Regions from separate parts of the Streptomyces sp. NPDC057271 genome, predicted to be linked through region 2. Evidence: riboswitches for the same ligand, from Rfam matches in the RefSeq annotation. Region 2 holds a riboswitch; the other holds the start of a gene.
What was found. Region 2 has a riboswitch for cyclic di-AMP ahead of ACFUJR_RS22405 (transglycosylase SLT domain-containing protein). Riboswitches for the same ligand answer to the same signal wherever they lie in the genome.

Region 1 (3,557 bases), on a different contig from region 2:
TCGCGCGCGGGCCGAAGGTCGGCCACGAGCACCCCGCGGCCCGTGAGAGACTGGTCTAGACAACCCGCTTGAGACTTGAAGGGCAACACCATGGCTGAGCGCCGCGTCAACGTCGGCTGGGCCGAGGGCCTGCACGCCCGCCCCGCCTCCATCTTCGTCCGTGCCGCCACGGCCTCCGGCGTCCCCGTGACGATCGCCAAGGCCGATGGCAACCCGGTCAACGCCGCGTCGATGCTCGCGGTGCTCGGTCTGGGCGCGCAGGGCGGCGAGGAGATCGTTCTCGCTTCGGACGCCGAGGGCGCCGAGGTCGCGCTCGACCGCCTGGCGAAGCTGGTTGCCGAGGGGCTCGAGGAGCTTCCCGAGACCGTCTGACCCGATCTCCGAAGAAGCCGCGCACGCCGGAGCACCGGCGGCGCGGCTTTTTCGTCCCCCCGATTCCGCGGGCACATTCCTTGCGGCGCATTACGGGCAGCGAATTATGCACGGTGCGTCGTGCACAGCGCATTTCCGAGCGCCATTCCAGGCAGGACGCAGCCGGCCCGCGAAATCTACTGCCCTTTGTATACGGCCCGCTCGTTAATTCCGGACGCTCGCGGTGTTTACGACATGTTGCGAAACCCTCACGCGCCCGCGCTCCGGGCGCTTCAGCCGGTGCAGCACCAGGGACCGTTCGGCGTGCGTCGCGGTCAGCGCACGGGCCCGTTCGGCGTCGCCGCGCGCCACCGCGTCCACGATCGCCCCGTGCTCGGCCCATGCCTCGACCGGCTGAGCCGGGAGTTCGATCGCGTACATCCAGTCGATCTTGTGCCGTAGCTGGATGAGCAGCGCGGTGAGCGCCGGACTGCCCGAGGCCTGGGCCAGCGTCTCGTGGAACCAGCCGCCGAGCGAGCGCAGATCCTCCGCCTGGCCCCGCCTGGCCCGCTCCTGCCCCAGCCTGACCAGGCCTCGCAGCACCTTGAGGTGCGCCTCGGTGCGGCGCTGCGCGGCGCGCGCGGCCCCGAGCGGCTCCAGCAGGGACCGTACGTCCAGCAGGTCCGCCGCCTCCTGCTCGGTGGGCTCGGCGACTTGGGCGCCCGCGTGGCGGCGGGTGATCACGAAACCCTCGGACTCCAGGGTGCGCAGCGCCTCGCGGACGGGGACGCGGGAGACTCCGTAACGGCGGGCGAGCTGCTCCTCGGTCAGCCGGCTGCCGCGCTCGAAGACCCCGGTGACGATGTCGTCCCGGATCGCCGTGCATACAGAGTGCGCGGGAATGCGCATGTTCGACCTCCGCCTTGATCCGCGCGAAACCGGTTCTCCGGCGACTCTATTGCAGCAGGGCATTGTTTCCGAAGGCTCCCCAGGATCCATGGATAGGTTTTTGGTCAGCGAAAAGCCCCGGCTCGGTACGAGCCGGGGCTTTTCTGAGAATCCGGGAAAGACTCGAACGGTCAGACGTTCACACCGCGGGCGCGGAGGTACGCGATCGGGTTGATGTCGGAGCCGTACTCGGCGGTCGTACGGGCCTCGAAGTGGAGGTGCGGACCGGTGGAGTTGCCGGTCGAGCCCGAGATGCCTATCTGCTGGCCCGGGGTGACGGACTGGCCGACCCCGACACTGATGGCCGAGAGGTGACCGTACTGGGTGTACGTGCCGTCGTGCATCCGGATGACGACGTTGTTGCCGTACGCACCGCCCCAGCCCGCCTCGACGACGGTGCCGGAGCCGACGGAGACGACCTTGCTGCCGGAGGCGGCGTGGAAGTCGACGCCGGAGTGGCTGCCGGAGGACCAGAGCGCACCGCCGGTCTTGTAGCCGGTGCTGACGTACGAACCGGCCACGGGAAGCTGGAAGGAGTTCAGGCGCTTGCGCTCGGCCTCACGGGCGGCGCGCTCCTTGGCCTCGCGGATCTCCTTGGCGCGGGCCTCGGCCTTGCGCTTCGCCTCGGCCTTCGCACGGGCCTCCTCTTTGCGCTTCGCCTCCGCCTCGATGGCCTCGCGCTCCTGGGCGGCGGCCTGGGCGTCGATGGTGTCGGCGAGCGAGTCGGCGGCGATGATCTGGGTCAGCCCGGTGTCCTCGACGGAGGGGGCCGCGTCCGCGTCGACGGCGAGTGCCGGGGAGGCGAGGGTTCCAATGACGCCGGTGGTGGCGAGGGTCGCGACGCCTGCGAAGCCGGCGCTGCGGCGCGCCAGACGGCTCGGACCACGATGCTTCCCGGTGGCACGGGTGAACGCCATGTAGGGGCTGTTCCTTTCCTTCCTTCTCGCCTACCGGGTTAGCTGACGGGTTCGGAGCAGGAAGGTCTCCTACGGGCCCCTCCGCACAGGTGCGAAGGCGTCCGATTCACCCCAGGGACTTCGCGTGGGTCCCCGGCTCCCCAGGCTCGCGCCTGACGGGGACTCGGCGATGACTGTCCGATGCCGCGGGTGCGGCGCGTGCAACTGGCGAACAGCCGGACCGACGCTAAGCGGACCGTCTTTCAATCACCAAACAGACACGCCTGTTTGTAAGACATGCCACAGGCCATACAGCCACCGCCTGCAGCAATACGGACAAAGGGGAGGACCCCGACGTACCGTGACGTCGGGGTCCTCCGGGGCCGCCGGACACGGCGGCCTGACGACTCGATCAGCCCGTCACCACGGTCACTTCGCCGATGCCGAGGGCGCGCACCGGCTCCTCGATCTCCGACGCGTCACCCACGAGCACGGTGACGAGACGGTCCACCGGGAAGGCGTTGACGACCGCGGCCGTCGCCTCCACCGTGCCGGTCTCGGCGAGACGCGCGTACAACTGCGCCTGGAAATCGTCCGGAAGGTGCTGCTCGACCTGGTCGGCGAGGGTGCCGGCGACCGAGGCGGCCGTCTCGTACTTGAGCGGCGCCACGCCCACCAGGTTCTGCACGGCCACGTCGCGCTCGGCGTCCGTCAGACCCTCCGCGGCGAGGGTGCGCAGCACCTTCCACAGGTCGTCAAGTGCCGGGCCGGTGTTGGGGGTGTCGACGGAGCCGCTGATGGCGAGCATCGAGGCGCCGTTGCCCTGGCCGTCGGAGCGCAGCACCTGGCCGAAGGCGCGGACACCGTAGGTGTAGCCCTTCTCCTCGCGCAGGACACGGTCCAGGCGGGAGGTGAGGGTGCCGCCGAGGCAGTACGTGCCGAGGACCTGGGCCGGCCATACGCGGTCGTGACGGTCGGCGCCGACCCGGCCGATCAGCAGCTGGGTCTGGACGGCACCCGGGCGGTCGACGATGACCACACGGCCGGTGTCGTCGGCCGTGATCGGCGGGACCGGGCGGGACGCGGCGGTGTTCCCCGTCCAGGCGCCCAGCGTCTCGGCGAGCACCTTGTCCAGGTCCACGTCGGTCAGGTCGCCGACGATCACGGCCGTGGCCGTGGAGGGCCGGACGTGCGCGTCGAAGAAGGCGCGGACGGCGGCGGCGTCGATCGTCTCCACCGTCTCCTCGGTGCCCTGGCGCGGCCGGGACATACGCGAGTCGGCCGGGAAGAGCTCCTTGGAGAGCTGCTTGGCCGCCCTGCGGGCCGGATTGGCCGCCTCGTGCGGGATCTCGTCGAGCCGGT
Region 2 (3,557 bases):
TCAGCTCCGAGGTCTTCGACCACACCTCGGTCCTGCGCTTCATGGAGACCTGGACGGCCGCCCTCGGCACCCCGGCCGCCTGCCCGAACATCAGCGCCTGGCGGCGGAAGGTCACCGGCGACCTGACGGGCGTCTTCGACTTCGCCCGCCCGGTGTACGGAGTTCCCACGGGCCTCCCCTCCACCGCCGAGGTCATCGGGCAGTCCACCTGCGGCCGCCTGCCGAACCCGGTACCGCAGGACAACGCCCTGCCCGCGCAGGAGGCCGGCACCCGTCCGGCGCGCGCCGTGCCGTACCAGGTCAACGGGAACCTCGACCGGTTCGAGTTCGGTGCGGCGGGCAAGATCCTCGCCTGGTTCTCGATGACGAACCAGGGCGCGGAGGCGAGGCGGGCCGCTCACTTCACGATCCACCCGCACCAGCACCGGGACACCGCGGCCTGGCAGTACACCGTGGACCCGGGCGCGACCTCCACGGACTACTTCAACATCGGGCTCGGGTCCGGGTCGGGCAAGTACGACATCTCGATGATCGGCCCCAACCGCTTCCTGCGGCGCTTCATCGGGGACGCGTCGAAGGCGGGCAAGGCGATCGAGGTGGCGGCGCGGTTCGCGACCGAGCCGGGGACCGGGAAGACGGCGCTCTACCTCAGGATGACCAACACCTCCGCCGGCCCCGTGACCTTCACGATCCGCTCCAACGCCTACCGCACGGACGGGCCGTGGACGTACACGGTCCCGGCGAACTCCTCGCGCGAGGACTTCTTCAACGCGGTGGCGTACAGCGACGGCTGGTACGACTTCACGCTCACGGCCGACGTCGACGGCACCTGGTCGCGCCGTTACACCGGGCACATCGAGACCGGCGCCCCCAGCGTCACGGGCTGACGTAGGCCAACACTTCCCACCAAAAGGGGCACAAGGGCATTTTCATGCTCTTGCGCCCCTTTTCATAACTCGGTCGAATTTGCCCGTATGACCGTTTTGACTGCCCAGGTGACATGAATCACGCGCGAGGGAGGCAACCTCCACGGGAGACCCCCTTCCCCTTACGCCCCAAGGCAGTTCGGCGCGGTCGTGATCGCCGGCAAGGCATTTCTCAATTTCCTCTTGATTTCGCTTCCATGCCCCACCTTGTTCCGTCCGACATTCCTCGCCTACGGTCACCTCGACCCGGACGGATCGCCGAATCCTGCCACCGTCCGAAAGACCAGCCATTCACCCGTCGGCAGGAGCGGGGGACCCAGTTTTTTCGCCGGCCCGGTTTTCCGGAGCGGCTTGGGGTGAAGCCGCACGCGTGCGGCCGGGCAGCTCCAGCCCGAACCCGACAGCTCACCCCGCAGGCGCCGGAGAGGAATCCTGCATGTCCGCTCACGGTAAGCACCGGCGCCCCAGGCGACGGCCCCTCAGCCGCGGTATCGCCCTCGCGAGCACAGGTGGAGCCGCATTGGCGCTCCCCCTCGTGGCCACCGCCGCCGCGCACGCGGCGCCGAACGCCGCACCCGCGGTCGCACCCATCGAGAAGACCGTCTTCAGCAGCCCGGCGAAGATCGCGGAATCGATTCCCGCCGCCGGGAATTCCACCGCCAAGATCTATACCGTCGTCCGCGGCGACTCCCTTTCCGTGATCGCGCACGAACAGAGTGTTCGAGGCGGCTGGAAGGCCCTGTACAAGGCCAATCGCAAGGCCGTCGGTGACAATCCGTCACTTATTCATCCGGGACTGGAACTCAGGCTGAGCGGGAAGCCCGCGGCCGCGACGAAGCAGCAGAAGTCCCCGGCCCGTACGACGAGCACGGACCGCGCCGACCGCTCGCAGCAGCGCAGCGCCGCTCCCGGCGCCGCCGCGACCAAGACCGTGACCAAGGCCGCCCCGGCAAAGGCCGCGCCGGCCGCCGCCAAGAGCTACACCAACGACCTCGACGGCTGGATCCGCGAGTCGCTCGACGTCCTCCAGAAGTACGGCATCCCCGGTTCGTACGAGGGGATCCACCGCAACATCATGCGCGAGTCCTCCGGCAACCCCCAGGCCATCAACCTCTGGGACTCCAACGCCGCCAAGGGCACCCCGTCCAAGGGTCTCCTGCAGGTGATCGAGCCGACCTTCCTGGCCTACCACGTGCCCGGTACGTCCATGGACCTGTTCGACCCGGTCGCCAACATCACCGCCGCCTGCAACTACGCCGCGGACCGCTACGGCTCCATCGACAACGTCAACGGACCGTACTGACAGACGTCCTAGAAGTGGTCGGCGAACCAGCTCGAGGCGAGTCCGCCGACCTCTTCCAGCGTGCCGGGCTCCTCGAAGAGGTGCCCGGCGCCGGCGACGACGACGAGCCGGTTCTCACAGGTGAGCCGCGCCTGGGCCGCCTCGTTCAGCTCCTGTACGAGCGGGTCGCGGCCCCCCACGATCAGCAGCGTCGGAGCGCGCACCTGCGCGAGGCGCGTCCCGGCGAGGTCCGGGCGCCCGCCGCGTGAGACGACGGCGGCCACGTCGGAGAGCGGGTCGGCCGCGGCCCAGAGAGCGGCCGCGGCGCCGGTGCTGGCGCCGAAGTAGCCGATCCGCAGCCCGTCGAGGCCCGGCCGGCCCACCAGCCAGTGCGCGGCCCGGGCCAGCCGGCCGGCCAGCAGCTCCGTGTCGAACACATTGCCGCGGTCGTCCGCCTCCTCCTCGGTGAGCAGGTCGAACAGCAGCGTCCCGAGACCAGCGCGGTTCAGGCTCTCCGCGACGGCCCGGTTGCGGGGGCTGTGCCGGCTGCTGCCGCTGCCGTGGGCGAACAGCACGATCCCCGGAGCGCCGTCGGGCACCACCAGATGGCCCGCGAGCCGCACCTCCCCGGCCGGGATGCGCACCTCAGGGTCCCGGGCGTCCGCCCCGTGGCCGGAGTGGTGGCGCTCCAGACAGGCGACGACGTCCTCGTCCGGAGTCTGGGAGAAGTCCTCGTAGAACTGGCCGATCGCGTAGAAGGACGCCGGTTCGTGGACGCTGACGGTCTCGTCCGCCTCCCGGCCGATCCGCTCGGGCCAGTCGCTCGGCGCGACGGGCACCGCGAGGACGATACGCGCGGCCCCCTGGGCACGGACGACCCGGCAGGCGGCGACCGCCGTGGCGCCCGTCGCCAGTCCGTCGTCGACGACCACGGCCGTCCGGCCGTCGAGCCGGGCCGGTGGGCGGTCACCCCGGTAGCGCCGGGCCCGCTTGGCGAGGACGGCGCGCTCGCGTGACTCGACGGCGGCCAGGTCGCCGCCGGAGACACGGGTCTCCGCCAGGACATGGTCGTTGAGGACCCTGACTCCGCCCTCGCCGATGGCGCCCATGGCCAGCTCCGGCTGGAACGGCACCCCCAGTTTGCGTACCAGACAGACGTCCAAGGGCGCGCCGAGTGCGTCGGCGACCTGTTCGGCGACCGGCACCCCGCCGCGGGGAAGCCCCAGGACCACGACGTCGTGGCCCTTGAGATGATCCAGGCGTGCGGCGAGCTGCCGTCCTGCGTCCGTGCGATCGGTGAAGTACATGTCCCGCTCGTCTCCCTGGTCCGGAGCGTGTGCGCGGGCGGG

Region 1: another riboswitch for cyclic di-AMP. It lies ahead of ACFUJR_RS29515 (M23 family metallopeptidase); the one in region 2 lies ahead of ACFUJR_RS22405 (transglycosylase SLT domain-containing protein).

The regions. Positions count from the first base shown of each region.
Region 1 is NZ_JBHUYJ010000085.1:18,540-22,096, forward strand. Features, by position in the region: gene ACFUJR_RS29505 (HPr family phosphocarrier protein) at 91-372, shown strand; gene ACFUJR_RS29510 (GntR family transcriptional regulator) at 577-1,260, opposite strand; gene ACFUJR_RS29515 (M23 family metallopeptidase) at 1,431-2,216, opposite strand; cyclic di-AMP (ydaO/yuaA leader) riboswitch at 2,229-2,395, opposite strand; gene ACFUJR_RS29520 (M16 family metallopeptidase) at 2,608-3,557, opposite strand, start outside.
Region 2 is NZ_JBHUYJ010000049.1:11,646-15,202, forward strand. Features, by position in the region: gene ACFUJR_RS22400 (phosphocholine-specific phospholipase C) at 1-887, shown strand, start outside; cyclic di-AMP (ydaO/yuaA leader) riboswitch at 1,173-1,358, shown strand; gene ACFUJR_RS22405 (transglycosylase SLT domain-containing protein) at 1,363-2,229, shown strand; gene ACFUJR_RS22410 (phosphoribosyltransferase family protein) at 2,238-3,515, opposite strand.